DNA from 3 places in the Labrys sp. HAY1-8F genome. Region 3 is predicted to be linked to each of the others. Evidence: riboswitches for the same ligand, from Rfam matches in the RefSeq annotation. Region 3 holds a riboswitch; each other region holds the start of a gene.
What was found. A riboswitch is a leader RNA that binds a small molecule or an ion and turns the genes downstream of it on or off. The one in region 3 is predicted to bind cobalamin.

Region 1 (10,525 bases), 490 kb from region 3:
GACCTCCCCAGGCAGGAAGGACTGCCCGATCGCGGTGAAAAGCTGGTCGCATTCGAGCCTGAGGGTCTCGCCGGTACCCGTGAGTCGCCCGCCCTGCTCGCTGGTATATTCGAGCTCGACAGCCACCAGCCTGCCATCCTCAGCATGCAGCCGCGCAGGCTTGAGCCAATGGCGGATCAGCACGCCGTCGGTCTGGGCGAGTTCCTGCTCGTAATTGGAGGCATTCATCTGCTGCTGGCCGCGGCGATAGGCGATGGTCACGCTTTCCGCGCCCAGGCGCTTGGTCTGCGAGGCGATGTCGATGGCGGTCATGCCGCCGCCGATCACCACGATGCGGCGGCCGACCGGCAAATCCGCAAGGTCTCCCGCCTGACGCAGCGCGGCAATGTAGTCGACAGCATCGATCACGCCCTCGATACCTTCTTCCAGGCCGAGATCGTTGGTGTCCCCCAACCCCATGCCGAGGAAGACCGCGTCGAATTGCTTGGCGAGATCCGAGAGTTCGATGTCGCGCCCGAGGCGCTTGCCATAGTCGATGGTGATGCCGCCGATCGCCGTGATGTAATCGACCTCGGCCTGCGCAAAGCCGCCGGTGCTCTTATAGGCGGCGATGCCGTATTCGTTGAGGCCGCCGGCTTTCTCACGCGCCTCGAACACTACGACCTCATGGCCCAATGTTGCCAGCTTGTGGGCACAGGACAGGCCGGCCGGACCGGCGCCGATCACGGCGACGCGCCTGCCGGTGGGAGCACCGCGCTTGAACAATTGCCTGCCCTTGGCGAAGAGCTCGTCGGTGGCATAGCGCTGCAGGTTGCCGATCTCGACCGCCCTGCCCTCCGAGGTTTCCTTGACGCAGGCTTCCTCGCACAGCGTCTCGGTCGGGCAGACACGAGCACACATGCCGCCCATGATGTTGGATTCCAGGATGGTCCGCGCCGCTCCAACCGTGTTGCCGGTCATGATCTCGCGGATAAACATCGGAATATCGATCGAGGTGGGGCAGGCCTTCACACAGGGCGCGTCATAACAGAACAGGCAGCGCTCGGCGGCAACGCGCGCCTCATGCCTGTCGAAGGCCGGATGAAGGTCTGAGAAATTGCTGGCGAGCGTGGGGGAATCGAGACGGCCCCGCGCAATGTCGGATCGTGCAGTCATCTGAACCTCTGGTAATCAGCTCTTTATTTTTTACCAGTTGATCAAAAGAACGAGTCGCTGTCAATCACACTTTTGAACGGCTCCAGAGTAAGAATCCGCCTGCTCTGCCAGCTCGGCAAGCGCAATTGGAGGCAGCTCTTCAGACCGGCCTGGAACCGCTACACATTGCAAGGGGTAGGGCGGGTCCAAAGACCCGCCCACTGTCACGCCGCGATCTGTTTTGCCAGCATGGCGGCAAGCTTTTGCATGATCTCGTCCGGCCCGTGGCCGATCAGCATGTAGGAACGCTCGGCATCCGACCAGTAGACCACGTTGAAGCCGTTGCGCTGTTCGAGCGTGGGTGCGCTCGCCGTGCCGGGATTGTTGGCATAGATGCAGAAGGCCAGCGGGCCAGTCAGTTCGTCGAGATAGGCGATCTCGACCAGGGGCGCATTGTCGTAGTGGAAGAGTTCGACGCGCTTGAGCTCCTGGGCCGGCAGGTTGACCTTTTCGGGTGTCAGCGGGAAGCCGAGCCGGCGGGTCGCCGCGGCAAGATCGCGCTGCGCGGTGGAGACATCGTTCGGCATCCAGTCGAGCGTCTGCGACGTCGTCAGCCCCCAATATTCCGCTACCGTCGTGCGCCAGGCATCCGGCCCTTCATGGTCGCTGTGCTGCGCCGAAGGGAACGGCCACAGACCGGGCGGCGCGTAACGGCCAACCCCGGCTCCGACCACGAACAAGGCGAGCGCCGCCGCGACCGCTGCCGGCGGGATGCGCCAGCCAGAGCGCCGTGCATTGTCATTGACCACCGGCGCCGGAATCGCCGTCTGGCTTTCGGCAAGAAGCGCTTCAAGACGTTGCCGGGGCGCGTGCGCCGCCAGAGTATCGTAGCTCTGTTTGAACGGGAGCGAACCGGCCGCGAGCGCGTCCAGTCTCGCCTTCAGAGTCGGCTCCTGGGCAAGGCGGACCTCCAGCCCCGCGTGCTCTTCAGGCGACAGAGCTCCATCCAGAAAGGCGACGAGGCTGGCGTCATCGGGTCCCATCTCCTGCGTAGTCATGATGCCTCCCCCGCACCGCCCTCCGGCGTATCCTTGTTTAGATGAGCGAGCCTGAGCCTGGCCGAAGCCAGGCGGCTCATGACGGTTCCGATTGGTACGGCCAGCATGTCCGCCGCCTCGGCATAGCTGAGCCCTTCCGCATAGACCAGAAAGACGGTTTCACGCAGTGCTGCAGGCAAGGCCTGTACCTGCCTCAACACTTGGGCAGCCAAAATATTCGTTTCGAACTGCCGCGCACCATCAAAGGACAGGACGTTCTCGGCCTGCTCCAGCTCGACGGGGTTGCGCACCTTGTTGGCCCGGACCTCGTTGAGCCAGATCGAACGCTCGATGGCGAACAGCCAGCGATCGAGGCGGGTCCCCGGGATGAACTGGTGCGAGCGCTCGAGCGCCCTGAGGCAGGTGGCCTGCACCAACTCCTCCGCGAACTGCCCATTGCCCGACAGCACGAGCCCGAACCGCCACAACGCCACGAGATGCGTAGCAAGGCCGGTCCGAACGTCCTGGTCACCTGATTGGGGCATGAATCGCCTATGCCGATAGGGAGCGGCATTATTGTGGCGCGGCGGACAGGAAACGCAACCGTGAGGGGGAACCAGGATTTCCGACGATCAACCGCATTTGGAGGCTGCCTTACGAGCGCCTCGCGCACAATCGCCCGGGATGACGCCTATTCAGCGGCGTCGAGCATCACTTCGTCGGTATTGGCGGCTTCAACCATATCGCGCAGGGCGCAATCCTCGGTACACTCATGGCAACGCGCAGCCGCGCGTGCATCGGCGAGAATCTGCCGCACTGTGATCAGGCAACGGCCGCATTCCGGTCCGCAGCCCAGGCAACGATAGGCTTCCGTAGCCGAACGGGGACAACCCGGCTGCTCGGTCGCGAGCGTGCTGGTGAAATCCTCATCGGTCAAAACACGGCAGGAACAGACGATCATTCGCAGCGATCTTGGGTTCGAGCAAAGGCAGTGACGAGAGTGATGTGGACGGACGAGCTCACCTTGTCAATGGCCCGACGCAACAATAGAATCGTTATAAATCAGTAGTTTAGAACGAGAATAAACTGGGAAACCCCTGGGTGGCCACTGGAGGCTTCGTGCCTTCCCCTCCCCTGGCAAAATCCTCCGGACAAATTTGCCGCGTCTGGGGGCTTGCCTAAATTTAGAATTCTTCTAATGTATTTTCAGTCCACCAAGTATGGAGAAACGCTCATGAAGGGCGACAAGAAGGTCATCGATTATCTCAACAAGGCCTTGCGGAGCGAGCTGACCGCGATCAACCAATATTGGCTGCATTACCGGATCTTCGACAATTGGGGCCTGCTGGGCCTTGCCAAGAAGTGGCGCGCCGAATCGATCGAGGAGATGCAGCACGCCGACAAGCTGACCACACGCATCCTCTTCCTTGAAGGCTTCCCGAACATGCAGACGCTCGATCCGCTGCGGATCGGCCAGACTGTGAAGGAAGTTCTCGAGTGCGACCTTGCCGCCGAGCGCGAGGCTCGCGCCCTCTATCAGGAGGCTGCGGAATATTGCCGCACCGTCAAGGATTTCGTCTCCGAAAATCTGTTCAAGGAGCTGATGACCGACGAGGAAGGCCATATCGACTTCCTGGAAACCCAGCTCGACCTGGTCGAGCGCCTCGGCATCCAGAACTACTCGCAGAGCCATCTCGGCGGCTTCGCGGAAGAGTAAGCTTTCCTGATTGCAGGGATGTGCATAGCAATGGCGGCCGCTGGCCGCCATTTTCGTTGGTCGGGTCTTTGGGTCCGGCCGGCTATTGCGGCTTGCCCTCCGGCGTCGTGTCGATCCCCACGATCTCGGCCTCCTGTGGCCCGACGCGAATCACCTCACCGACATCCTTGCCGAACAATGCCTTCGCCAGCGGCGAGACATGGCTGATCCGTCCCAATGCGGCATCGGCCTCATCCTCACCGACGATACGCCAGATGCGTTCGCGCCCGTCGGGATAGTGAAGCGTGACTGCCATGCCGAAGCGGATACCTGCATCGCCAGCGCCCGGGACCACCCGTTCCGCCGTTGCCCGGCGGGTGGCCCAGTAGCGGATTTCGCGTGATGCATTGCCCATGGCAATGCGATCGCCCGCGGCTTCGGCCGTGGCGAAAAGCGAACGCGCCTGTCTAAGCTCGGCCTCGATCATGCCAAGACCGCGCGCGGTAACGAGATTGCGCTCGCTCGAGACCGGCCGCTCGGGAAGGACCTGTGCGTCCTCCCCTTCCTGGCCGTCCTGGGTAAAGGCTCGGCTCACGATACGACGATCAAGCAGCCAAGGTCATGCGGCTTGGGCCGTGCCCTCGACGCGCTTGGCAAGGAGCGTACGCAGCTTGCCCAGATCCTTGGCGAAGCCGCGAATGCCTTCGGCGAGCTTCTCGGTCGCCATCGCATCCTCGTTCATCGCCCAGCGGAAGGCGCGTTCGTCGATCTTGCCCGTCGTGGGGGCCGAAGCATGATTGTCGGGGGAGAGCTTGCGCTCCAGCGTGCCCTCGTCCGCCTCGAGTGCCTGCAGCAGGTTCGGGGCGATGGTGAGACGATCGCAACCGGCCAGCGCCTCGATCTCGCCGGTGGAACGGAAGGAAGCGCCCATCACCACCGTCTTGACGCCACGTGCCTTGTAGTCGGCATAGATGCCCCTGACCGAGATCACGCCCGGATCTTCTTCCGGCGTGAAGGTACGGCCGTCATTCTTGACATGCCAGTCGAGGATACGGCCGACGAAGGGCGAGATCAGGAACACGCCGACATCGCCGCAAGCCACGGCCTGGGCCTGAGAGAACAACAGGGTCAGGTTGCAGTCGATCCCTTCCTTCTGCAGCACCTCGGCCGCACGGATGCCCTCCCAGGTCGAGGCGATCTTGATCAGGATGCGATCGCGCTCGATGCCGCGGGATTTGTAGTCGGCGATGATGGCATGCGCCTTGGCGATGGTCGCCTGCGTATCGAAGGAGAGGTCGGCGTCGACCTCCGTCGAGACACGGCCGGGAACGAGCTTGGTGAGTTCCGCGCCGAAGGAGACGGCCAGGCGATCGGCGATGGCTGCGACGGTGCCTTCCTTGCTGCCGCCCTGCTTGCCGCCCCAGCTCACGGCTTCCGCGATCAAATGGTCATAGGCCGGCATCTCGGCGGCCTTGAGCAGCAGGCTCGGATTGGTGGTGCAATCGACCGGCTTGAGCGCCTTGATCGAGTCGATATCGCCGGTATCGGCAACTACGACCGTCATGGCGCGCAATTGTTCGAGTTTCGAAGCCATATGTAACGTCCTTGTTCACAGACCTTGATAGCGTCCCGGCACGGACCATAAACCCCAGCCCCGGCGGCGTCATCAGTTATCGTGCTTGTTTTCTCTCCCTACTCCAGAGGGAAGACAAGACGGGCTCTCTCGGTGCTTATCTGGTGGGTCGATCTCCAGATCGACCATCTTGGAAGCGCCGTGCTTGCCGGCAGGAAGATGCCGATCTGGAGATCGGCACACCTCGTTTCAGGCGCCTACACTCGCAAAGTTAGCGCCTATGGCACTCTCCGCCTGAGGTCCTTCGAGACTGATCTCGATCATATGGTTCCTGCCGGACAGCCATGCAAGGCGACCGGTCGCGGAGGCCTCACTTGCGGCAGCAGATGATGAAGCGCTGGTAGAGATGGCTACGCAGCCGGTTGCGCAGATCGGCCTGGCGCCTTTGGGCAGCGGCAATCGGCCGATGCGAAGAGATCACGATATTCCTGAAACCGGCCTGCTCCAGGAACGGAAGGAGATCGGCGCTCCGTAGCCCCCTACCGAAAGGCAGCCTCTCCATGATGCGGGCATGGCGCTCGCTCATCGCGCCGTCATAATAGGGATCGGCACCGCCGAGGCGGTCGATCAGGGCGATGAGCTTGGACGCCATCCGGCCGACCCTGGTGGGCCTGGCCCAATCCCCGTCGAAGAATAGCAATCTGCCGCCCGGCTTCAGCACGCGATACCAATCGGCAAAGGCCTTCTGCGGCTCGGTCAGTGTCCAGACCAGATGCCGGCAGACGACCGCGTCATAGGCGCCTTCCGGTTCCATGGTGTTCTCGGCGTCGCCGAGCCGGAAGCGCAGGCGCTGCCGGCCGGCATGCTTGCGACGGGCCACCGCCAACATGGCCTCGGAGAAATCCAGGGCCGTGACCTCGTGGCCGAGCGCCAGCAGCAGCTTGGTGATCTCGCCCGTCCCACAAGCCAGATCGAGGATCCGGCGCGGTTCGGTACCGAGATGATCGCGGATCGCCGCGGCCCAGGCCTCGAATTCCGGCCCTTCGGGAATATGATGCCCGAAGGCGCGGTCGAAGGTTTCCGAACGCCTCGACCAATAATCACGGATCTCTTCCTTGAGATCGAAATTCGCTGAACTGGCGCCCGTCATCCGTCGGCCCTCCTCATCTGTCGGTTGAGCCCGCGTCATGACGCAGCCGCGACCCAGCCCGGCCGCGGCACTGGAAGATCCGGATGCCGATAGCGGATGAAACAGCCACCGGTACCGTCGTGGACAACCTCAGCGGCGACACCGAAGACCGACTGGATGCGCGAAGCCGTCAGCACCTCGGACGGAGGACCGATCGCCTCGATCCGCCCCGCCTGCATCAGCGCGACCCGATCGCAGAACATCGCCGCATGATTGAGATCATGCAGGGCCGCCACGACAGTGAGGTTCTGGCGATGAACCAGATGCAGCAGGCCGATCTGGTGGCCGATATCGAGATGATTGGTGGGCTCGTCGAGAAGCAGGATTTCGGGCTGTTGCGCCAAGGCGCGGGCGATGTGGAGGCGCTGGCGCTCGCCGCCCGAGAGCGTATGCCACAGGCGAGCGGCAAGGCTGGTCATGGCAACCTCCTCCAGTGCGAGGTCGACGATGGCATCGTCCTTGCCAGACCAGGGCATGAAGGCACCCAGATGCGGCGTCCGCCCGAGTTCCACGGCCTGGCGGGCGGTAATGCGATCGGCCGTCTCGGCCTGTTGCTCGACCAGAGCGATCCGGCGCGCGATTTCGCGGCGAGCCAAGGCGTGGAGTGGCTGGCCCGACAGCAACACCTCGCCGCCCTGCGGGCGGCGGATACCGGCCAGCAGGGACATCAGGCTGGTCTTGCCCGAGCCATTCGGGCCGATGATGCCGAGCAACTCGCCCGGACGAACCTCCAGCGATACACCCTGCAGGATCGAGGCCCCGCCCGCCGACCAGGACAGATTGCGTGCCGACAGGCTCATGCCGTCGCCTTTCTCTGGCTGAGGATGAGAGCGAAGGCCGGCGCGCCGACAAGGGCCGTGATCACCCCGATCGGCAGGACCTGGCCGGGGATGATGATTCGGGACAGAATGTCCGCGACGATCATGAAGACGGCGCCGATCAGGGCGCTGGCCGGCAACAATCGCCCATTGCGCACGCCCACCACCATCCGCGCGGCGTGCGGAATCACCAGACCGACGAAGCCGATCGATCCGACGATGCTGACCATCACCGCCGTCATCATCGCCGCGACGCCGACGAGCACGACATAAGCGCGCCGGACGGAAATGCCGAGGGATGCCGCCGATTCCGTGCCGAAGGTGAAGGCATCAAGCGCGCGAGCGTGCCAGAGGCAGACCAGCAGCCCCACGGCCGTGATCGGCAGGGCCAGCCAGACATCCGGCCAGCGCACGCCCGAAAGATTGCCCAGCAGCCAGAACATGATGCCCCGCGCCTGTTCGGCATTGGCCGCCTTGGTGACGATGAAGGAGGTCAGGGCATTGAAAAGCTGAGACCCAGCCACGCCGGCGAGGATCACCGCGCCGGTTCCGCGCCCCGATCGCATCGCCAGCAAGGCGACGAAACCGAAGGCCACCAGCGCACCGAGAAAGGCGCCGGCCGGCAGGCTCAAAAATCCTGCGCCGAGGCCGAGAATGGCGACCCCAACTGCCCCCGTCGATGCCCCGGCCGAGATGCCGAGCACATAGGGATCGGCCAGGACATTGCGCAGCAGCGACTGCAGCACGACACCCGACAGCGCCAGGGCCGCGCCGCAGCAGGCCGCGACGACGGCGCGGCTCAGCCTGTAGTTCCACACGATGCCTTCATCGATGCGATCGAGAATGTAGCCGGCCCCCCACAGGCGGTTGGCCGCCGTCTTGGCCACCACCTCCATCGGGATGGCCGTCTCGCCGATGGCGGCGCCCAGCCAGAGCGCCAACACCAGCACGGCCAGCGCCAGCATGCCGATTGCCAGCAATCGCGTGACAGCGCGGTTCATCTCAACGCTTCAGGCCGAAACGCTGGATGGCATTGGCGAGCATCTCGATGCCGTCGACGACACGCACGCTCGGCTGCATGGCCTGGACGTCCATTTCCACGACATGGCCCTGCTTGACGGCCGGCATCAGGCTCGCCACCGGATCGGTCTTGAGGAAATTGAGCTTCACGGCGATGTCGTCGGCGGGATAGCGGCGACGGTCCATCCTGCCGGCGACGATGATGGTGGGATCGGCCTTGGCGACGGTCTCCCAACCGACGCTCGGCCATTCCTCCTCGCTTTCCACGATGTTCCGGACAGCCAGGACGGACATGATGTAGCCTGGGACGCTGTTCTTGCCGGCCATATAGGGATCGACATCGACCTTGGCGCTCGAAAACCAGAAGGCAGCCGAGACCTTGCCATCGCCGGCGGCGATCTTGCGGCGGGCAGCTTCCTCGCGTGCCTTCAGGTCCGCGATGACCTTCGAGCCGCGCTCCTGCACGTCGAAGATCTCGGCGAGTTCCCTGATCTCCTGATAGACCAGATCCATGGTGAAAAGGGTGCCGCGGGTGCCGTCGCCACCGCTGGAATTGTCCTTGCCGACGCAATCAGCGGGCGAAACATAGGTCTGGACACCTAGTTCCTCGAACTGCTCGGGCTTGCCGACGATGCCACTGGGGCCGACATGCCACTGGAACTGGGCGGTCACGAGGTCGGGTTTCTTGGCGATTACGCTTTCGAAGCTCGGATCATTGTCGGCCAGGCGCGGAATCTTGACGTTGGCCTCTTCATAGCCCGGCAGAACCGGGCCGAACCAGACGGCCGTCCCCACCACCTTGTCGGCAAGACCGAGAAGGTAGAGAACCTCCGTACCGCTCTGACCGACGGAGACAGTGCGCTGCGGAGCATGGTCGAAGGTGACGGTGCGTCCGCAATTGGTGATCTTGAGCGGATATTTGGTCGCCTGGGCGGCGGCTGGATCGATGCTCAGCGTCAGGCTGAAGCCGGCCGCAAGCATGACGGCGAAGCTCGACCAGCAGGCCTTGCTCCAGCGGGCCCTTGTCTTGGGAAAAGTCATGACGTTCTCTCGGTTCGCGATAGGAAGATGGCGCTGTTCGGCGCAGGGCCGAAAACGGGAAACGCCCTCAGGCCAAGCTATGGCAGAGGGTCTGATGGCGCGAAGCGGAGGGAACAGGTGGGCGACGGCCCGAGATGGCGGGAAGAAACGTCACATTGTCTCCTGTTCCGGGCATCCCCGCCCGTGACATGGGATTGATCGAGATGACGGCAGGTTTCCTGGCTCACGGATATCGGCCTTGCCTCTGCCTTCCCATGGGGTCACCCACAGTGGCATGGCGCTTTTGGCGCCACGAGGATGCTCGGCAATCCGCCTACAGTTGCGGGGGCAGCCACGGCATGGGCTTCGAGAAAGCCGGACCGTGTTCCCTATTACTCCCATCGGGCTCGCACCCGACGGGAACCGTCAGTGCCACAGTTACCGGGGTGTCCCGATCGCGGTCAAGCGAATATGCAAAGCGGGTGGCGGCCGATGGCGAGCCCTGTTTTCCCGCCTCAGCACGCGCCTTCCCTCACCTGGAGCAAAACGCTTTAGGCCCGACAGGCCAGGAACCCCTGTTCGATCACGTCTTTCGGCAGATTACGCCCGATGAACACCAAACGGCTCCTGCGCTCCTCTTCCGGCTTCCAGGGGCGCTGATGATCGCCCTCGATCAGCATATGCACACCCTGCACCACGAAGCGCTGGGGATCGCCGTCGAAGGCGATGATGCCTTTCAGCCGAAGCATGTCGGTGCCGAATTGCTGCACGATCATGTTCAGCCAGGGCATGAACTTGCCGGGGTCGAGCGGCTCGCGGGCAACGAGGGCGAAGCTGCCGACATGGTCGTCATGCTCATGGTCATGGAATCCTGCAAGAAAATCGGGTTCGGCTTCCAGGATGCGGTCGAGGTCGAAGGCACCGCGATCCAGCACCTTGTCGAGCGCGATATCGCAGCGGCGTGTCTCGTGGAGGGTAGCGGTGGGATTGATGCGGCGGATCCGCTTCACCACCCGTTCGAGTTCCCTGGCCGTGACC
Region 2 (10,525 bases), on a different contig from region 3:
GCCGGAAATCTTCCAGGGCGGCTCCTCGCGGGCGGCTCGTGATATGGCGGCCAGGGTCTCCGACTGGTATTTTACCAACGGCAACACGCCCGCCGAAATCAAGAAGCAGGTTGACGACATTCGCGCCAAGGCGGCCGCGAATGGCCATTCCGTCAAGGTCGGCGTCAACGCCTTCGCCATTGCCAGACAGACGGAGGAGGAAGCCAAATCCGTCCTGGCCGAAATCATCGCCAAGGCCAATCCTGATGCCGTGCACGGCTTCGCCCATGAGGTGAAAAACGCCGGCAAGGCCTCGCCCGAAGGCGAAGGCAATTGGGCCAAGTCCTCCTTCGAGGACCTCGTGCAGTATAATGACGGCTTCCGTTCCAATCTGATCGGCACGCCGCAACAGATCGCCGAGCGCGTCATCGCCCTCAAGGATGCGGGCGCTGACCTTATTCTCCTGGGCTTCCTGCACTTCCAGGAAGAGGTGGAATATTTCGGCAGGCACATCATCCCGCTGGTGCGTGAGCTGGAAGCCGAGCGGTCGCTGGCTGTCGCGGCCGAATAGTTCATCAGCCCGCGGCTGGCAGCCTCTCCTTCGGCGGCGTCACGACGCTCGCGCAGGTAAGCCTGCTTGTCCGCCCCCCTGAGATATTTGCCATCATCGGGCTTAACGGCGCAGGCAGGAATTCGCACATCAACGTCATCTATAGGCGGGACAGCAGCCGTAGACGTGACCTTGCGCCTGCACATTACGAAACTTGAAGATAGGAAGCCTATCCTCGACATCTGCCGCTACCTGTTCCATCGGCGGGACAATGCCTCCCAATCCTGAGAGCAGAAGAACGAAATGCTTGCCGGGATGCATCTCAGAAGAACCATGAGCAGCGCTTCCCCTCCAGCCCCGTTTTCGATGCCTCGTTGCAATTCCAGTATCCTCGTCTGATCGCAAAACGCTTCAGGCTCGATTTGCCGTGGAGCGATTGACGGGCCATTCTCCGACATCCCGTTGGACATCCGAGGTCTCCCCTTCATGCCGATCCTGATTCTCCGCCTCGTCACCGCATGGGCCAGCGTCGCCGCTTTCCATTTCCTGGCGGACCCGCTTTTGGGTCACCTCGACACGCCACTTGTCGCAGTGGCGGTCTTCCTGTGGCTCCTGGCTGTGATCATGTGGACCGCCTTCGGCGTCGTGCACGAGGCGGAGGTGCTGGCACATCGTCTCGGCGAGCCCTACGGCACATTGATCCTAACGCTCGCGATCGTCATCATCGAGGTCGCGCTGATCTCCGCCGTGATGCTGGGCGCCAAAGGAGCCCCGACCCTCGGGCGCGACACGATGTTCGCGGTGCTGATGATCGTTCTCAACGGGGTAGTCGGGCTTGGTCTTCTACTCGGGGGCATGAAGCATTTCGCCCAGCGCTACAATCTGAAGGGCGCGGCATCCTATCTTGCGATCATCATTCCGCTGGCCGTCATCCCCCTGATCTTGCCGAATTTCACCACCTCCGTCAGCGACGGCTCCCTGACGCGCTTCCAGGCGATCAGTTTCTCGATCTTCACGCTCATGCTCTATGGCGCCTTCCTGGTGCTTCAGACCGGCCGCCACGCCGAGTTCTACCGCGAGCCGTCTGCGGAAACCGCTCCAGTACAAGAGGAGGACACGGGGATCGAGGAGGCAGCCGACGACGGCCCGATCGTGCCCCATCTTCTCCTGCTTTTGCTGAACATCCTGCCGATCGTTCTGCTGGCGAAAAGCCTGGCAAAAGTGCTCGACTTCGGCATCGCCCGCCTGGGCGCCCCGACAGCGCTCGGCGGCATTCTGATCGCCATGATCGTGTTTACACCCGAATGCATCACGGCTTTGCGGGCCATTACGGCCAATCAGCTACAGCGGGCCATCAATCTATGTCTCGGTGCGGCGGCCTCGACTCTGGGCCTCACCGTGCCGGCCATCCTCGTGATCGGTCTCCTGACCGGACAGAATGTGGTGCTCGGGCTTTCAGCGACCAACATGATATTGCTGGCGATGACGCTGGTGCTTTCGACGCTCACCTTCACAGGCACCAGAACGACGATGCTTGAGGGCGCGGTGCATCTTGGCGTGTTCTTCGTCTTCCTGGTTCTGGTCTTCAGCCCGTAAGAGGCATGGCCCGCCTGTCTCTTGCACAAGCCGACCCGCCAACGGCCAGGCGATGGCGAGCATATCTGCAGTCGTGGCGGAAGCGCTCCTCTTCTGTCATGACGAAATAAGGCCTCCAGGCGCCTGTCCATCTCACGGATGATAGCTTCTCCCCTGTCCGGCTCTCCGACGAGCCTGGCGACCTGGCGGATCTGTCCGCGCACGCCCTCGAGACCCTGCAGGACATCGGACTCAGCGACATTCATGCCCACACGATGCAGCAGCAGAAGTTCATCCGTACACGTGTTGATGGAGACGACGCGTTTGGGTGGTGGAGACGCAGACACCGGAGTCTCGGCGCTGGCTTGTCCGATACCAGACATCGCGAGGACCAGGCAGGCCACCAGAAGGTGGGCGCTGCTCTGGTCGAGACCCCGAGATCGGGGCATCAAAACGCCCGCACCCGAACACCGCCATAGACCCCGAGGCCCGGCTGAAGAAAACCAATTGGTTCCTGATAGCGACGGTCGAACAGGTTATCGACGCGCGTGTAGAGATTGATCTTGTCGTTCAGATCATAGTCGGCGGCGAGGTTCACCGTCGTGTAGCTGGGAGTTCGCATGCGTCGGATCGAGAAATCACGGTTACCATCGACCCAGGAACCGACGAAGAGCAACGTGGCGGAGAGGTGGAGCTGGTCGATCGGCGACCAGTTCGCCTGCAGGCTGACCTTGTGCCGCGGTCGCCTCAGCAATTCCTGGTTCTCGTCCTCGTCCTTGGCGATGGTGAAGGTGTAGTCCGCCCTCAGATCGAGCTGATCGTTCACCTTCCAGGCGATGAAGGACTCGTTGCCATGCGTTTCGGCCCTGCCGATGTTGATATTGGTGGTGAAATCGGCATTGGCCATGATGAGGTTCTTGATCTTGTTGTAAAAATACATCGATCCAACCCGAACCTCGCCATCGAACAAGGGCTGTTCGAAACCGACATCATAGCCGGTGCTCTCTTCCGGCTTGAGGTCGGGATTGGCGTAGAAACCAAAGGCTGGAAAACTCTGATAGAGCTGGCTCAAGGTCGGTGCCTTGAAGCCCGTGCCGACGCTGGCCTTCAGTTGGGTTCCGGTCTGATCGAAGGTGTAGGTCGGGGCGATGCGATAGGTGAAGTGACCGCCGAAACTATCGTAATGGTCATAGCGAATGTTGGACGCCACGGTGAAGCCCTTGAAGAGGTTTGCTTCCACCTGGGCATAGGCTGCGTTGTCGACATCCGAAGCCTTGAGATTTCCCAGATCCAGGCTGAAGCGCTCGTGCTCGACGCCGAGCAGCACCTTGTAATTGTCGCTGAGGGCAATCTCCTGCCTCAGGTCAAACTTCAGCCGTTCGCCGGTTGCCGCGCTCGGCGCCGTGAAGGTCACCGGCGGATAGACGTTCCGGCTCCATAGATTGCTGTAGGAAACGCCGAATATGGTTCGGTAGCGATTATCGAGCGAATGCCAGATACCCTCGGCACGCGTGAACAATTGATGGTTCGACAGCCAGGTGCGTGAAGGGTTGGGCGCGCAAAAGCACGCTCCATAGCCGTCGCTGGTGAAACCGAGCTTGGAGTTGGTGTAGCGGGCAATGACGTTGACGGAGAAATTATCCGTCAGATCGGCACCGACCCGGCCGGAATAGGTGTAATTGTCATAGTAGTTGGGGCGCGCGACGGTGCCGGATACGAGAAGTTCCCAGGGCGTGACCGGTGTGTCCGTCGAACGAAAATGCTCGATACCGAAGGTGTAGTTGAAAATCGAAGCCGAGCCGCTCACTCCCGCGCGTTGATTGAACGTGCCATGTGATCCGCCTTCGACACTGGCCGTCAGCTTGGGGGCGCCTGAGCCTTTCTTCATGGTGATCGAGATGACGCCTCCGATGGCGTCGGCGCCATAGAGTCCGCCTTGCGGTCCACGCAGAATTTCGATGCGCTCAATGTCACCGGTCAGCAATTGGCCAAGATCGGCGGCAGCATTGGGAACGGCAGGATTGGAAACATCGATGCCGTCGATGAGCACCTTGACATGGTTGGAATTGGTTCCGCGCATGAAGATGGAGGTCTGGGTGCCCGGGCCGCCTGACTGCACGAGATTGAGGCCGGGCACGGCGCTCAGTACGTCGTTGACGGTGCGCCGTTGCTGTTTGGCGATGTCATCTGCCGTGATTACCGTGACCGAACTGCCTATCTGACTGGCAGGTGTCAGCGTCAGCGTGGCAGAATTGACATAGACCGGATCCAGTTCGATCGGCTCGGGCGGTGTTCCCGTACTCTGCGCCAGAGCATGCGTCGCCAGAATGCAGGACGTCCCAACGATGCCGGCTGTCAAAACCGCGCGTTGCAGGCGTGAAATAGTCGAGTCCATGAAGACCTCAAGCAGGATAGCCAATGGCCGTCACTGCGATTGAAGTCCCTCCCGCTGTCCCATAAGGACATGTGGATCGACCACCATTGAGGACCCCCGCCCAATGTTACCGCGCGTGACCATTGTGACGGCAGGTCTCCTGGCTCACGGGTCGTCGTACGCCTCGTCGCCTTCCCGGGCCTGATCCCAGTGGCATGTAACGAAGGACTCACCGCCTACAGTTGCGGGGGCAGCCACGGTTCGAAATGATTTCTCACTTCTCCGCGTTCCCTATTATCCCCGAGGGGAACCGTCGACGTGACGCTAGGGTGACAGGGTCGCAACTGTCAAGCACTGGAAATCCCGTCCTGTGCAATCCTGGACGATTTCAGGGAAAGCTTGTGCTCCATCTACCTGGTTTGGATCGTACTCGCCGGCCCTGCTGGAGCCGGCGAGAATCGGGATCGTCGTTGGACCGAGGTGACGAGCGTCTATGACGCCTTTTTCCTTCTGCCCTTGCTTGGGGCGGGAGGCGGCGGTGGCTCGCTCTTGGCTTTCTGGCGCACTTGGCCAAGGCCGAGTTCCCTTGCGAGGCGAGAGCGATGAGCCGAATAGTTTGGTGCAACCATGGGGTAGTCGCTGGGTAGCCGCCACTTTTCCCGATACTGCACCGGCGTCAGGTCATAGGCTGTTCGCAGATGCCGCGTCAGCGATTTGAATTTGCGACCGTCTTCCAAACAGATCAGATGATCCGGGGTGACGGACTTCCTGATCGGAACGGCAGGCGTCAGCGGTCTGTCTGCTTCAACCGGCTTTGGACTATTCAGACCAGTAAGGCTTCCATGCACCGAACGGATCAGATCCGCGAGGGAAGCTGTGGCGACCTGATTGTTGGCTACATAGGCGGAGACGATGTCGGCGGTCAGGTCGAGCAAACTCGTGTCTTCTTCAAGCATGTTCAATCACTTTCTTGTTGTGTTGATATCGAAGTGAGTGACGTTTTTCTTTATGAGCGCAGCATTGTGGACCCGATCGCTGCGCCATCTTGGATTCTCAGGCAATTGTGGGCCAGTGTAAAGGACGCTCCGTAAACAATCGAAGTCCTCGCCACCACTATTTTGAGTTTTCTCGGATTTTGCTGCCACCAGCGGTTCTCTTTGAACAAATCCAGATAAAGGAGGGTCGTCTGAGAGCATTCGATTTACATCGGCCCGTTCTCGAACGAAGATCAATCTCCTCAAGACAGACAACCTGCCGCGCCCATCCGCCAGGGTTCATGCCAGCAACGTTCCTACCTTTGGAGAAGCCCACGGTCGCAACCTCGCGCAAGAGGCACCCTGGCAGAAACGGCGGCGTTCGTGTGCAATGACTTGCATACACTCCCGAAGCGTGGCGTGGTTGGAGCGAGTGTTATGCATCGGATCATCATGCGGCGGCAGCGCAACCGACGGCTTCACATGCCCGCCGGTCGCTCATTCCCTGGGTTCGACCGGATGTGCTGACGGCTTTCCGCGCGACAGGGGGCGTCACCATTTCTTTCCCACCAGATCCCTCCGCGACATTGTCGAACATCACATGCGCTAGCATCGGTTTGAGTTCTGCGTTCTCATTCCTTCATCTGCCTAGCCAGCGATACATTCATGCCGCCGTATTGCGCCTTCCACTTGTAAAATGCTGGCGTCACCGATCCCATGATTCCGGCAGGGCGCCGAGATGGTGACACAGCGGATACTGTATCGTCGGCGAGCATCTCTGTCGTTGTGGCGCTCCCATACAGAATCTGGCCTACACCGCATCCCTTGTTTCAGACGATATGCATGCTCCATCAAAGCTGGGATCAAAGATCCAGGATAATCCAATCTTGATCCCTATCCTGCATTGCTATTGGCCGCACCTTCCAGCATCGATAAAATTCACCGAATGCTACGCCAATCGACTATATTTCCCGCAACACCTTTCGGCCAATAAAGACCGATGAGAATAGCAACCATCCACGACATTTTTCGTTCCAGCGTGCTCGGCATGCCGGAAGCCGATCCCGTCATTGGCCACTGGTTCTACAATCGGTTCCTTCAGATTTTGCGACCACTTCGCGTCGAGGTCGAGCGTGTCTCGATCCTGGCGGATGGCGGCCCCACCCTGCTCGAGGATCTCGCAGCACGGCATGGTTGGCCGCGGGACAAAAGTGGCTGGGCGCATGTCTTTTCCCACCCTGACGTCAGCAACCTGATCATGCCGACACTTGCCCGGCTTCGAGCCTTTGATCTGGTGCTGGGCTTCGAGATGCCTCCCAATCTCATACGTGGTCTGCATGCACACGGACAAAGACTGATCGATATCTCGATTGATCCCATCCGCTTCTGTGAGGATTTGTTCTTGCGAATGCGCAGCAACGATCCCGTGCTCCAGACGTTGCTTGCCGAACAATCCGTTCCGTCAAAACAGATTGCTGCCGGCGCAGCAGACCTTAGAGCCCGAATTCAGCCGCTCCCTGCCCAGCCGGAGGCAATCGTGTTCGCAGGACAAGTTCCCGATGACAGCAGCCTGATTGCCGGGAGCCGCATTCAAAGCGCAACGCCTTTTGCCCATCGATTGAACGAGATCGCTGCCGGACGCCAAATTCTGCTAAAGCCGCATCCCTATGCTCCTGGCAATCCCGATCTTGCGACGCTGCATCGCGCCTTGCCCAGAAGCCGCTTTACGCGCGACAACATCTACGCCTTGATGACGGCTCCCTGGCTTGGGGCAGTCGTCACTCTTTCATCAAGTGTCGCGACAGAAGCCATGTATTTCGACAAGCCCGCCAGCCGGCTGATCGACCCCGATGTGGAGTTTGTCGAACCCGGCGTGGTTGGCCCGTTTCAGCGCATCGATGGCAGGGCTTCGAGCGCTCCCTTCTGGGGGGACCTGCTCGATCAAGCCGTTCAAACGCCAAGTCTTCCTTCCCCAGGTCTCCCGGTGCGTCGTCTATTCGGGGCGAACTGGGGGCTTCCGCCGCCCGCGACGGCCACTGCCCTCTCGCCGCTCTCGCGAGGCGAAGCAACGACGAATATCCAACCCTATTGCGTGTTCGGCTGGAGCGGAACAGAACCGGATGGCGTCTGGAGCGACGGCATATTGGCTGTTCTTCAGGTACCTGCCTGCAATGACGGGACGGCATCGACACTGGTTCTGACACTCAGCGCCTTTGTACCGGATGCGGATCACCCACAGGAACTGGTTATTTCTTCACAACCCGTCGGCCTCACCGAGAAAATTGTATTGGCAAACGCCGAAACGTGCGAATTGCAGATTGCCCTCCCACCGGCTCCGGCAGGTTCGATACTGGAAATTTCGATCGGCATGGACACCGCGATTAGTCCCAACACGCTCGGCATCAATTCGGACGAACGCCGCCTTGGTATAAAGCTGCATCGAATGGAGCTCATCTAAGACCTGCCGTAACATGCCACTGAGTTGTCAGGCGTCGGCTGCTATTTCAGCCGGTGCCACACCAGACTGGGTATTGGTGTCCCGTCCTTTTCAGGCCGTCGCGGTTAGCGGCCTTACGATCGGCATCGAGAAGCGATGCCGCCGTGGATGCACGCCATGGGCGTTTCCAAAATGACGATCGCAACTACAGCGATAGTCCAACCGGACGATGTTCTGCGCGCGGCAAACGCTAGCGTGGCCAATCAATGCTCTTGGCCCCCTATGTCGGCAGCAGAAACAAGAAGTCCCAATTCGCCAACTCAAGAATAAATACAGCGCTGAAATCCGAACAAGCCTTGTGACTGCAAGCAGCAGACTTGCGGCCGGTGTGGTTTCGTATTGTCAGTGGAGGGAGGAACAATGAAGCGTAAAGCAGCCGCAGTCGCTGTTATCGCCGGAATCACACCAATAAATGCAGCCTTGGCCAGTGATCGGGCAGTCGCGACATTTTCCTCGTGACGCTCCTCAATCCCAAGGCACTCTTGTTCACGCTGTCGATCGTACCGCACCTGCGCGACGGCCAGATATGGGCCGCCCTTCCCTATCTTTGCTGGTTGTCGGTACTCATCCCATCGGCAGGCCTCGTCTGGACCATGATCGGCGCCGGGCTCGCCTCGCGCTTCAGATTCATGGCTTCGTCCCGGCTGTTCGCCCGTATAGGGGCACTGGTGCTCTTGCTCTTTGTCACGTCCCTCTTCGTATCTACGGTGGTCAAAGCCTTCGACCAGTGATCCCGCGCGCGCTCTCGCGCACGTGGGCTCGCTATCCCTGGGACTTATGCCCGAACTTCTGTTCCAGGCTCAGATGCCGCACAGCAAAGTGAGCGCCGCTGCCAGCCCCTCATGCCTGCGATGACTCGTGCCCTCGCAGGTTCGGCAGCAACACCGTGAGAATGCCGAGTGCCGGCAGGAAGGCACAGAGCTGGAACACGAAGTCGATGCCGGTCCGGTCCGCTAACGTGCCGAGTGCGGCTGCCCCGATGCCACCGATCCCGAAAATGAAGCCGAAGAACAGGCCCGATACCATGCCCACACGGCCCGGCATCAGCTCCTGCCCATAGACCACGATCGCCGGGAAGGCTGAGGAGATCACGAAGCCGATGATCACGCTCAGCACGGCGGTTGCGGTCAGGCCGACATGCGGCAGCAGCAGGGTGAATGGCAGCACGCCAAGGATCGAAACCCAGATCACGACTTTGCGCCCGAGCCTGTCACCGATCGGCCCGCCGGCAATGGTACCGGATGCGACGGCCGCGAAGAAGACGAACTGATAGATCTGGGCCGTCTGCGTGGCCAAGCCGAATTTGCCCTTGAGATAGAAGATGTAATAGCTCGTGAAGCTGGCGAGATAGATATATTTTGAAAAAAGCAGCGCGATCAGTACGGCCATCGCCCGCGAAACCTGACCGCGTGTCAGTGTCGGATGATGGTCGGGAGCCTTGTGCGATGCCCGCTTTGCGTGACCGTTGAGCTGATACCAATGCCCCAGCGCCGTCAGGATGATGATGCCGGCAAGAGCGGCGAGCGCGAACCAGGCGAGCCCGGCCTGTCCACGAGGCAGCACGAAGAAGGCGGCCGCCAAGGGACCGAGCGCCGATCCGAAATTGCCGCCGACCTGAAACAGCGATTGCGCCAGACCATGGGCGCCGCCGGACGCCAGGCGAGCAATGCGTGACGATTCCGGATGGAAGATCGAGGAGCCGAGGCCGAGCAACATAGCGCCGATCAGCAGCACGCCATAATTGGGTGCGAAGGCGAGCGTCAGCAAACCCGACATCGATGAAGCCATGCCCACAGGCAGGGAATATGGCATGGGCCGGCGATCGGTATAGTAACCGATGAAGGGCTGAAACAGCGATGCCGTGATCTGGTAGATGAAGGTTAGAAAACCGACCTGTGCGAAGCTGAGTTCGAAATTGCCCTGAAGGATCGGATAGACGGCGGGCAGGAGCGCCTGCAGCATGTCATTCAGCAAATGGCAAAAACTTGCCGCCCCCAAGACGGTGAATACCGTCTTTGTCCTTGTCTGCGTTTGGGGGGATGTATGTTGACGCGGTAGAGTTCGGGTAGACACGGGAAAATCCTCGGAGAAAGCCATCGCCGATCGGAACGGAGAGCTTGTGTTCGGCCGATCGGCAGCGTACCGAGTGGCCATGCGGCCTGCCACCAATGTTGGGCCAAAATCCTACGAGAGTGGGCCAACATGCGGGACATTCATATCGACACCGTCGATCACATCCCCCGGCCGATTATCGCGATCGGCCGAGATTATCCGGATGGCTTCATCGTCCCGCCTCACCATCACCGACGCGGGCAGTTGATCTCCGGCGCGTCCGGCGTCGTCGTGCTTGCGACACCGGACGGTACCTGGGTCATGCCTCCGCAACGCGGAATGTGGATTCCACCCGGCACGACCCATCACGTTCGCATGGTCGGCGTGGTCGGCATGCAAAGCCTGTATCTCGAGCCTGACGCGGTTCCGAGCATGCCTGCCTACTGCCAGGTCGTCGGCATTTCGCCGTTCATGCGAAGCCTGATGACCGAGGCGCTCAGCCTACCACTCGAATACGACCTCGA
Region 3 (10,376 bases):
GCGCCGCCGATCAGCAGGGGGATGTCGAAGCCCTCGCGTTCCATCTCGGCGGCGACATGCACCATTTCGTCGAGCGAGGGTGTGATCAGGCCCGACAGCCCGATGATGTCGACCTTCTCCTGGCGCGCCACCTCGAGGATTTTTGCCGACGGCACCATCACGCCGAGATCGATGATCTCGTAATTGTTGCAGGCGAGCACGACGCCAACGATGTTCTTGCCGATGTCGTGTACGTCGCCCTTCACGGTCGCCATCAAAATCTTGCCGGCGCTCTGGCGTTCGCCAGTGCCACCATTGGCAAGCTTCTCGGCCTCCATATAGGGCAGGAGGCTGGCGACGGCCTGCTTCATCACACGAGCCGACTTCACCACTTGCGGCAGGAACATCTTGCCTGCACCGAAGAGATCGCCAACCACGTTCATGCCGGCCATCAGTGGCCCTTCAATGACGTGCAAGGGACGTGCGGCCGCAAGACGCGCCTCCTCGGTATCGGCATCGATGAACTCGGTAATGCCATTGACGAGCGCATGGGATATGCGCTGCTCGACCGGCCACTCACGCCAGGCGAGATCCTTTTCCTTGGCTTCCTTGCCGGCGGCGCCACGGAAACGCTCGGCCAGTTCGAGCAGGCGTTCGGTCGGGTTCAGCGCCCCGCGCGAGGGCCGGTTGAGCACGACATCCTCGCAGGCTTCGCGCAAGTCCGGATCGATGGATTCATAGACGGCGAGTTGCCCGGCATTGACGATGCCCATGTCCATGCCGGCCTGGATGGCATGGTAGAGGAACACGGCGTGCATGGCCTCTCGCACCGGCTCATTGCCGCGGAACGAGAAGGAGAGATTGGATACCCCGCCCGAAATATGGGCGTGGGGCAGGGTGGTCCTGATCTGCCGCGTCGCCTCGATGAAGGCGACGCCATAGCCGTTATGTTCCTCGATGCCGGTGGCGACGGCGAAGATGTTGGGATCGAAGACGATATCCTCGGGCGGGAAGCCCGCCTGCTCCGTCAAGAGCTTATAGGCTCGGCTGCAGATGGCGACCTTGCGTTCCAGCGTATCGGCCTGTCCCTGTTCGTCGAAGGCCATCACCACCACGGCCGCGCCGTAGGCCCGCACCAGGCGGGCATGGTGAAGAAAGGCTTCCTCGCCTTCCTTCATGGAGATCGAATTGACCAGCGGTTTGCCCTGCACGCATTTCAGGCCGGCCTCGATGATTGAGAATTTCGAGGAATCGATCATAACCGGCACGCGGGCGATGTCCGGCTCGGCGGCGATCAGGTTGAGGAACTCGACCATGGCCTTTTCGGAATCGATCAGGCCCTCGTCCATGTTGATGTCGATGATCTGGGCGCCATTGGCGACCTGGTCGCGGGCGATGTCGAGTGCGGTCGCATAGTCGCCGGCGGTGATGAGCTTACGAAACTTGGCAGAGCCGGTGACGTTGGTGCGCTCGCCCACATTCACGAAGGGGATGGTCGCGTCGAGCGTGAAGGGCTCGAGCCCCGACAGCTTCATCTTGGGTTCGATCTCTGGAATCGGGCGCGGCGCGTGCCGGCCGACCGCTTCGGCGATGGCGCGGATATGCTCCGGCGTCGAGCCGCAGCAGCCGCCGACGATATTGACCAGGCCGTCGCGGGCAAAGCCCTCGATCTGCGCCGCCATCGCCTCTGGGCTCTCGTCATACTGGCCGAACTCGTTGGGCAGGCCGGCATTGGGATAGGCGCAGACGAAGGTATCCGCGACCGTGGAGATCTCGTCGAGATGCGCCCGCATCGCATTGGCGCCGAGCGCGCAGTTGAGGCCGATGGTGAAGGGTCGGGCATGCCGCACCGAATGCCAGAACGCCGTCGGTGTCTGTCCGCTGAGGGTGCGGCCGGAGAGATCGGTGATGGTACCCGAGATCATCACGGGCAGGCGCACTTCCTTTTCGCCAAACACTTCCTCGCAGGCGAAGATGGCGGCCTTGGCGTTGAGCGTGTCGAAAATGGTCTCGATCAGGATGATGTCGGCGCCGCCGTCGATGAGGCCGCGGATCTGCTCGGCATAGGCAATCCGGAGGTCATCGAAGCTGACGGCGCGATAGCCGGGATTGTTGACGTCCGGCGAGATGGAGGCGGTGCGATTGGTTGGGCCAAGCGCGCCGGCGACGAAGCGCCGGCGCCCGTCCTGCTGCTCTGCCTTGATTGCGGCTCGGCGGGCGAGGCGCGCACCATCGCGATTGAGATCGTAGACCGCCTCCTGCATGCCGTAATCGGCCTGCGCGATCGAGGTGGAGGAGAAGGTGTTCGTCTCCAATATGTCGGCGCCGGCCATGGCATAGGCGTAATGAATCGCCTCGATTGCGGCAGGCTGGGTGAGGGTGAGAAGGTCGTTGTTGCCCTTGAGATGGCAGTCGCAGCCGACGAAGCGCTCACCCCGGAAATGGTCCTCCTCGAAGCCGAGCCCCTGGATCTGCGTGCCCATCGCGCCGTCCAGGATCAGGATGCGCTCGCGCGCGGCGGCGGTAAGGGCGGCGAGGATCTCCGCGCCCCGATCGGTTGGGGCAGGCGCGGCGAACAGGGCTTCGACCGGAGCGCTCATCACAAGCTCCTATAACGGAATTACGATATCAAGATATCCTTATATGATAGCGCTGAGAAAAGAGAGGTCAAGGTGAACTATCCCGGAAGCGCCGGTTTTCTGTCTGATGATGCTGGGATGCGAGTGAGATACATGGAGGGGAAGAGGCGGACGAGACGTCCATAGGCGCTGGCTCAAGGCAGCGAGGCCTCAATTCTTTACCCTCCCCTGGAGGGGGAGGGTCGGCCTGGAAGGCCGGGGTGAGGTGATTATCCGCCCCGTTGCCGACAAAAGCGGCGGTTCTTGCGAAGAAGTTCACCCCACCCCGACACTATGGGTCGACCCTCCCCCTCGAGGGGAGGATATTATTGCGCTTTTCGCCTTGATCCCGCGCCTATGGATGTGTCGTCCGCCCTCTAGCCTCTGCTATATCTGGCTGGCTTAGGCATCTGCCCGCAAACGCCGCCGGCCTCGTCGCCGACCGACATGATCGCGCACCTCGTCGAGCAGGCTGCTCAGATGCGGCAGCAGCGGATTGTCCGGGATCGAGGCCTCGAGCAGCAGGACTTTCAGATCGACGGCTTCCCTGGCCAGGTCCGCACCGTCTTCGCGGCTGAGGATCCAGGCCAGCATCAAGGTGCGGGCTCGCTCTTCTGGCAGTGTCGGACCTTCGTCCCGAGAAGCCTCCAGGATGGAGTGCACGATGGCGGCGTCGACGTCGACGGTGTTCTGCGCGGCAATCGTCATCTCAAGCCTCGATCTCGACACGGCCGAGCGGCCGGGTGCAGCAGGCCAGCACCAGGCCGGCGGCGATTTCCTCCTCGCGGATGCCGCCCTGGTGGGTCATGGCGGTCTCCCCCGACAGACATTGTACCTTGCAGGTGCCGCACAGGCCCATTGTGCAACCGGTCGGAATGTTGAGGCCGGCGCCGCGGGCGAGCTGGAGAATGGTCTCGCGGCTGGAGGCCGGCACCTCGATGCCGGATCTGGTGAAGGCCACGCTGGCTTCGCCGGCAAGGGCTTCGTCCGCACCGATGTCCTCCATTGGAGTTTCGGCCGGCTGGAAGCTCTCTTCATGATAGCGGCGCATGTCGTAGCCATTGGCTTCGAGCATGTCCTTGACCGCTGCCATGAAAGGCGCGGGGCCGCAGCAGAACACTTCGCGCTCGCGAAAATCCGGTACGATCAAGCGCAGGGCCGGAGCGTTGAGCCGACCCTGGAAGCCGGTCCAGGCTTCATGGGCCTCGGTCTCTTCCACGATCCAGGCGAGGCGCAGGCGCTGCATGCGTCCGGCCATGCGCTCCAACTCCTTGCGGAAGATGATCTCGCCCGGCCGGCGTGCGCAGTTGACGAAAGCGATATCGGTGGCGGCGCCGTGGTCTTCGGCAAAACGGGTCATCGACATCATCGGCGTGATGCCGGATCCGGCCGAGATGAAGAGGTATTTTTCCGCCGGATGACGAGAGAAGCTGAACTGGCCGAGCGGGCCGTAGGCCTTCAACCGCGTGCCGGGTTTGAGGTTGTCCAGCATCCAGCGCGTGCCGATGCTGGAGGCCTGCGCCTTGGCGGTGACGCTGATAGAAAGCGGGCGGGAAGGGCTCGACGACAGCGTATAAGTGCGCAGCACCGGCCCGGCTTCGGCCGGGATTTCGAGCGTGATGAACTGGCCCGGTTCGTAGCGGAACCAGCCTTGTTCGGCGGCGCGGAAGGTGAAGGTCGCGACGTCGCGGCCCTCATGGATGATCGAAACGCATTCGAGCGCCTGGCTCTGATCGTTCCAGGGCGGCGTTTCGTCGATATGCCTGAATTTTTGTGTAGCGATCGGCATGATGTCTGCCCTTGTATATGTCGGTTTCGCTAACACCCTCCCCTGGAGGGGGAGGGTCGACGCGAAGAGTCGGGGTGGGGTGATTTTCACCGGCTGCTGTGTTTCTCAGCCCACCCCGTACTTCGTCCGACTCTCCCCCTCCAGGGGAGGGTGAAAAGGCGCTAGGCCACGCTGCGCAGGCGGACGCCGTCGTTACCCAGCGCCGCTTCCATGGCGTTGCGATACCACTCGACGAACTGCATAACGCCACCCTCGTGTTCGGGGGCGTAGGGTCCGGGCGTGTAGACGGGCGAAGAGACGCCGAGCTGGTTTTCCTCGACGATCTGGCGGTCCTGGTCGTTGGTCATCTGCCAGACATAGGTGAGTTCATCGAGATTATAGTCGACCCCTTCGACCGCATCCTTGTGCACCAGCCATTTGGTGGTGACCTGGGTTTCCTTCGGCCCGATGGGAAGCACGCGGAAGCTCACGGCATGGTCGCCCAACGCGTGGTTCCAGGTGGTGGGATAGTGGAAGAGCAGGAGGGCGCCGATATTGCCTTCTTCGATCGTCGGGCTGAGGGGGCGTTGCACCGCCGGCTTGCCCGACATCGTATAGCTGGCGGCATTGCGCAGCAGCGGCATGCGGGCCATGCGGAACTGGCCGTCACCGGAAATGCTGAAGGTGCTGGGCAGGCCGGCTTCCTCGCAACGCCGCCAATGCTGGCCGATGAGCGGATCCTTGTCGGCACCCTGGATACCCGTCACCGTCGGGGCTTCTGGGAAGGTACGGCAAAGCTCGGGATGATTACCCGCGCAGTGGTAGCACTCGCGGTTGTTCTCCCACACCAGCTTCCAATTGCCCTTTTCGACGATGGTGCTCTCGAAGGCCACCTTGGTGTTTTTCAGGCCATGCGGTGCCAGATAGGGCATGGCGCCGGCGCGGAAGGTCTCGAAATCGGGTGCCTCCTTGGCAAGGCAGATCCAGATATAGCCGGCCACGCTCTCGCAATGCACGGGCTTCAGCCCATATTGCGCGGCGTCGAAGCCGGGGCCCATGTCGCGGGCGAACAGCAGGCGCCCGTCGAGCTCGTAGGTCCACTGATGATAGGGGCAGACCAGCTTGGCGACGCTGCCGCGCTCGGCCGCGCAGAGCCGTGATCCCCGGTGCCGGCAGGAATTGTGAAAGGCGCGGATGGCGCCGTCACCGGAGCGCAGCACGATCACCGGATAGTCGCCGACCTGGAGAGTGAAATAGCTGCCCGGCTTGCCGAGCTCGCAATCATGGCCCGCGAACAGCCATTCACGGTACCAGATGTTCTCCATATCCAGCCGGAAGTACTCCGGGTCTGTGTAGAATTTGCCCTCGAGCGTGGTGCCCGGTTGATGGGTCCGGAGGCGGCCCAACATGTCCTGATGCGCTGTCATGTCAAAATCCCGCGTGACAACCAATGCGTTGACTTGGCAGCGGGATGGGAAAGCGGCTCGGCGATCCGCGCCGGTGAAAAGGCGCAGCCAAACCTCCTCCCGGAACGCCCACCGCGTCCGTCGGTTTCCTTCGCGGCTGGTTTCCGGGCTCAGGAGCGGCCTTCCGGCCCGATCGCGACGCCTTCCCAGGTCTTCCCGACCCAGTGGCACCTGCCGCGATCTTCTCCTCTACCGTTGCGGGGGCAGCGCCGGATTCAGACCGGCTTCCCAAATTCTCCAGTCCGCCTTGGGGGCGAACCGGCACCTCGAATGAGGATTAGAATACATCGAGTCGGCGCACCGACTAGAGGCGATGCGACGGATGATGGTGTGTTCAGGACATTGTCACCGAGAGCTTGAGGAAGGAAGGTCGGGAAGGAGACATTGAATGTCCATCATTCCCCGCATGGCGGGGGATGATGGAGCAACCTGTCCCACTCCTTTCGAGATGTTGGAATCTGAAATCTGGATGAGGGGTCATGATGCCCCATCCCAGCTTTCCTCCGATTTGTTCCGAAGACCTCGAAAGCGTGCCTTCAATCCCAGCTCAGCGCGCCACCGTTCTGATATTCGATGACACGCGTCTCGAAGAAGTTCTTCTCCTTCTTCAGGTCCATCGCCTCACTCATCCAGGGGAAGGGGTTCTCCACGTCCGGGAATACCGGCATGAGCCCGAGCTGGGCGCAGCGCCTGTTGGCGATGAAATGCATGTATTGTTCGCAGGACACCGCGTTGAGGCCGAGGAAGCCGCGCGGCATGGTGTCCCGGCCATAGGCGGCCTCCAGTTCAGCGGCTTCGCGGATCATCTGCTGGAGATCGGCTTGGAAGGTCAGCGTCCACAGATGCGGGTTCTCGATCTTGATCTGGTTGATCACGTCGATGCCGAAGTTTAGATGGATGCTCTCGTCGCGCAGGATGTACTGATACTGCTCGGCGATCCCCACCATCTTGTTGCGCCGGCCGAGCGAGAGGATCTGGGCAAAGCCGGTATAGAACCACATGCCCTCGAAGATGACGTAGAACGCGACGAGATCGCGCAGGAAGGCCTGGTCGGCGTCCGGCGTGCCGGTCTTGAAATCGGGATCGTCGAGATGCTGGGTATGCTTGAGCGCCCAGGCCGCCTTGTCGGTGATCGAGGGGATCTCGCGATACATATTGAAGAGTTCGCCCTCGTCGAGCCCGAGGCTCTCGACGATATATTGGAAGGTGTGGGTGTGCACCGCCTCCTCGAAAGCTTGGCGCAGCAAATATTGCCGGCATTCGGGGTTGGTGAGGTGGCGGTAGATCGCCAGGACGATATTGTTGGCGACCAGGCTCTCGGAGGCGGCGAAGAAGCCGAGATTGCGCTTGAGCATGCGCCGCTCGTCCTGCGTCAGGCCGTCCTTGGACTTCCACAGCGCGATGTCCGCTTGCATCGATACCTCGGTCGGCATCCAATGGTTGTTGCAGCCGGCGAGATATTTCTCCCAGGCCCATTTGTATTTGAGCGGCAGGAGCTGGTTTACGTCGGCGCGGGCATTGATCATCCGTTTCTCGTCGACCGTGACACGGCCGCCCTTGCGGTCGATCGCGCCGAGGCCGGTCGCATCCGCCGTGCTCTGTGGCAGGGGAAGCTGGGCTGCGGGCGAGGTGGGTTCGGACCAGTCGAGCATCGTCATCGTTTTCTTATCCTCAGAGCGTTTTCCAGAAAAGTTGATAGACTTTTCGCTTAAGAAAACGCGTCAAAACAAAGAGTTGGAAAGCAAGGCGCGAAAGGGAAAAATCGCACCTCGTTCTCGGCTCACTGGCACGCTTCGCAGTCGGGGTCGTGGATGGAGCAGGCCTTGCCCCACGCTTCCGACTGCAGTGTTTCCGGCTGAGTCTCGATCAGGATCGGCGCGGCCGCTTGCGGCACCGTGGCAGAGACGGCGTTGAGCTTGCCGTCGGTGCCCTTCAGCGTCGATTTCTCGACATGGGTGGCCGACTGCGAGCGCAGGTAATAGGTCGTCTTCAGGCCACGCTTCCAGGCCAGGCGGTAGAGCGTATCGAGCTTCTTGCCGGAGGGATTGGCGATATAGAGGTTGAGCGACTGGGCCTGGTCGATCCACTTCTGCCGGCGCGCCGCGGCTTCGATCAGCCAGGCGGTGTCGATCTCGAAAGCGGTGGCGTAAAGCGCTTTCAGCTCTTCGGGGATGCGATCGATCTGGCCGAGAGAGCCGTCGAAATATTTGAGATCGGAGATCATGACCTCGTCCCACAAGCCCCGTGCCTTGAGATCGTGGACCAGGGCCGAGGTCACCACTGTGAAATCGCCCGACATGTTCGATTTCACGAAGAGGTTCTGATAGGCCGGCTCGATTGACTGGGACACGCCGCAGATGTTGGAGATCGTCGCCGTCGGCGCGATCGCCATGGTGTTGGAATTGCGCATGCCGACGGTCTTCACCCGCTCGCGCAGGGCGTCCCAGGGCAGGGTCGTGCCGGTGTCGAAGGCCACGTTGTCGCGCGTCTCGGCCAGCAGGCCGACCGAGTCGATCGGCAGGACGCCCTGCGACCACAGCGAGCCATCGAAACTGGGGTAGCGACCGCGCTCGGCCGCCAGGTCTGTTGAGGCCGAGATGGCATGGAAGGACACGGCTTCCATGCTCTCGTCGGCAAAGCGCACGGCGGCTTCGGAGGCATAGGGCAGGCGCAGGGCCTGCAGGGCATCCTGGAAGCCCATGATGCCGAGACCGACGGGCCGGTGCTTGAGGTTGGAACGCCGTGCCTCGGGAATGGTGTAGAAATTGATGTCGATGACGTTGTCGAGCATGCGCATCGCCGTCGTCACCGTCGCCTTGAGCTTGTCGAACATCAGGCCGTCGGCGTCGACATGGGCAGCGAGGTTGACCGAGCCGAGATTGCACACGGCAACCTCGTCATGGGAGGTGTTCAGCGTAATTTCGGTGCACAGGTTCGAGGAATGTACCACGCCGACGTGACGCTGGGGCGAGCGGATGTTGCAGGGGTCCTTGAAGGTGATCCAGGGATGCCCGGTCTCGAACAGCATGGTCAGCATCTTGCGCCAGAGATCGATGGCCCGGATCTGCCTGAAGACGCGGAGCTCGCCGCGCGCGGCGCGTGCCTCATGCGCCTCATAGGCGACCTTGAAGGCGGGACCGTAGAGGTCGTGCAGGTCCGGCGTTTCGTCCGGTGAGAACAGGGTCCAGGGGCCATCCTGTTCCACACGTTCCATGAACAGATCCGGCACCCAGTTGGCGGTGTTCATGTCATGGGTGCGGCGGCGGTCGTCACCGGAGTTCTTGCGAAGATCGAGGAATTCCTCGATGTCGACATGCCAGGTCTCCAGATAGGCGCAGACCGCGCCCTTGCGCTTGCCGCCCTGATTGACGGCGATTGCGGTATCGTTGGCGACCTTGAGGAAGGGCACCACGCCCTGGCTTTCGCCATTGGTGCCTTTGATATGGGCGCCGAGCCCACGCACATTGCTCCAGTCATTGCCGAGGCCACCGGAATATTTGGCGAGCAGCGCATTGTCCTTCACCGCCTTGAAGATACCTTCGAGGTCGTCGGACACAGTGGTCAGGAAGCAGGAGGAGAGCTGGGCGCGCAGCGTTCCCGAATTGAACAAAGTCGGCGTCGAGGCCATGAAGTCGAAGGAGGAGAGAAGATCGTAGAACTCGATCGCCCGTGCCTCCCGGTCGATCTCGCGCAAGGCCAGGCCCATGGCCACGCGCATGAAAAAGGCCTGCGGCAGCTCAAAACGCGTGCCGCGCACATGCAGGAAATAGCGGTCATAAAGTGTCTGCAGCCCGAGATAGTCGAACTTGAGATCGCGTTCGGGCTTGAGGGCAGCGGCAAGGCGGGCGAGGTCGAAGCGGCCGAGCTCCGGGTCGAGCAGTTCGTTGGCGATGCCGACGCGGATATAGTCATGGAAATACTCGGCGTAGCGGGTCGCCATCTCGGCCTGCGTCGCCTGGTCGGGATGGCCTCCGACGAAGCTGAGCGCCTCGCGGCGCAGCTTGTCGTTGAGCAGCCGGGCGCTGACCTTGGCGTAATCAGGTTCGGTCTCGATCAGGGTGCGGGCGGCGAGGATCGGCGCGATCGCCAGTTCGTCCTGGCTGATGCCGTCATAGAGATTGCGCTGCGTCTCGTTCAGCACGGTCTCTGCATCGGTGTCGGCAAGACCTGCGCAGGCTTCGCGCACCAGGGCGGTGAGGCGCGCGTGGTCGAGCGGTAACAAGGAGCCCTCCGCCGTCTTCATCCGCAGGGCAGGGGCGATGGCGGTCCGTGCCTCTGTCTCGGTTGCTCGTTCCAGGGCGCGCTCTTGGGCGTGCTGTTCGCGATAGAGCACATAGGCACGCGCCACCTTGTGGTGTTCGCCGCGCATCAAGGCGAGTTCAACCTGGTCCTGGATGTCCTCGATATGGAAGGTTCGGCCCGCATCGGCACGGCGGGTCAGGCCGGCAACGATCTGGGCCGTGAGTTCGGCGACAATGTCATGCACCCGGCGCGAAGCAGCGGCCGAATTGCCCTCGACGGCGAGAAAGGCCTTGGTCAGGGCCA

Region 1: another riboswitch for cobalamin. It lies ahead of ACR9ZN_RS15545 (ABC transporter substrate-binding protein); the one in region 3 lies ahead of ACR9ZN_RS13285 (aromatic ring-hydroxylating oxygenase subunit alpha).
Region 2: another riboswitch for cobalamin. It lies ahead of ACR9ZN_RS04500 (TonB-dependent receptor plug domain-containing protein); the one in region 3 lies ahead of ACR9ZN_RS13285 (aromatic ring-hydroxylating oxygenase subunit alpha).

What each region holds. Positions count from the first base shown of each region.
Region 1 covers NZ_JBPGWZ010000002.1:1,399,030-1,409,554, forward strand. Annotated here, with positions in the region: gene ACR9ZN_RS15495 (NAD(P)-dependent oxidoreductase) at 1-1,155, opposite strand, end outside; gene ACR9ZN_RS15500 (anti-sigma factor family protein) at 1,359-2,192, opposite strand; gene ACR9ZN_RS15505 (RNA polymerase sigma factor) at 2,189-2,716, opposite strand; gene ACR9ZN_RS15510 ((2Fe-2S)-binding protein) at 2,863-3,132, opposite strand; gene bfr (bacterioferritin) at 3,406-3,888, shown strand; gene ACR9ZN_RS15520 (GreA/GreB family elongation factor) at 3,971-4,462, opposite strand; gene tal (transaldolase) at 4,487-5,461, opposite strand; gene ACR9ZN_RS15530 (class I SAM-dependent methyltransferase) at 5,811-6,590, opposite strand; gene ACR9ZN_RS15535 (ABC transporter ATP-binding protein) at 6,626-7,429, opposite strand; gene ACR9ZN_RS15540 (FecCD family ABC transporter permease) at 7,426-8,448, opposite strand; gene ACR9ZN_RS15545 (ABC transporter substrate-binding protein) at 8,450-9,508, opposite strand; cobalamin riboswitch at 9,700-9,930, opposite strand; gene ACR9ZN_RS15550 (CobW family GTP-binding protein) at 10,039-10,525, opposite strand, start outside.
Region 2 covers NZ_JBPGWZ010000001.1:979,818-990,342, forward strand. Annotated here, with positions in the region: gene sfnG (dimethylsulfone monooxygenase SfnG) at 1-550, shown strand, start outside; gene ACR9ZN_RS04495 (calcium:cation antiporter) at 1,016-2,125, shown strand; gene ACR9ZN_RS04500 (TonB-dependent receptor plug domain-containing protein) at 2,553-4,499, opposite strand; cobalamin riboswitch at 4,612-4,808, opposite strand; gene ACR9ZN_RS04505 (Ros/MucR family transcriptional regulator) at 4,970-5,434, opposite strand; gene ACR9ZN_RS04510 (hypothetical protein) at 6,453-7,910, shown strand; gene ACR9ZN_RS04515 (hypothetical protein) at 8,405-8,680, shown strand; gene ACR9ZN_RS04520 (MFS transporter) at 8,790-10,046, opposite strand; gene ACR9ZN_RS04525 (AraC family transcriptional regulator) at 10,152-10,525, shown strand, end outside.
Region 3 covers NZ_JBPGWZ010000002.1:914,071-924,446, reverse strand. Annotated here, with positions in the region: gene metH (methionine synthase) at 1-2,579, opposite strand, end outside; gene ACR9ZN_RS13295 (hypothetical protein) at 3,000-3,305, opposite strand; gene ACR9ZN_RS13290 (FAD-binding oxidoreductase) at 3,307-4,386, opposite strand; gene ACR9ZN_RS13285 (aromatic ring-hydroxylating oxygenase subunit alpha) at 4,548-5,792, opposite strand; cobalamin riboswitch at 5,910-6,115, opposite strand; gene ACR9ZN_RS13280 (ribonucleotide-diphosphate reductase subunit beta) at 6,368-7,483, opposite strand; gene ACR9ZN_RS13275 (ribonucleoside-diphosphate reductase subunit alpha) at 7,612-10,376, opposite strand, start outside.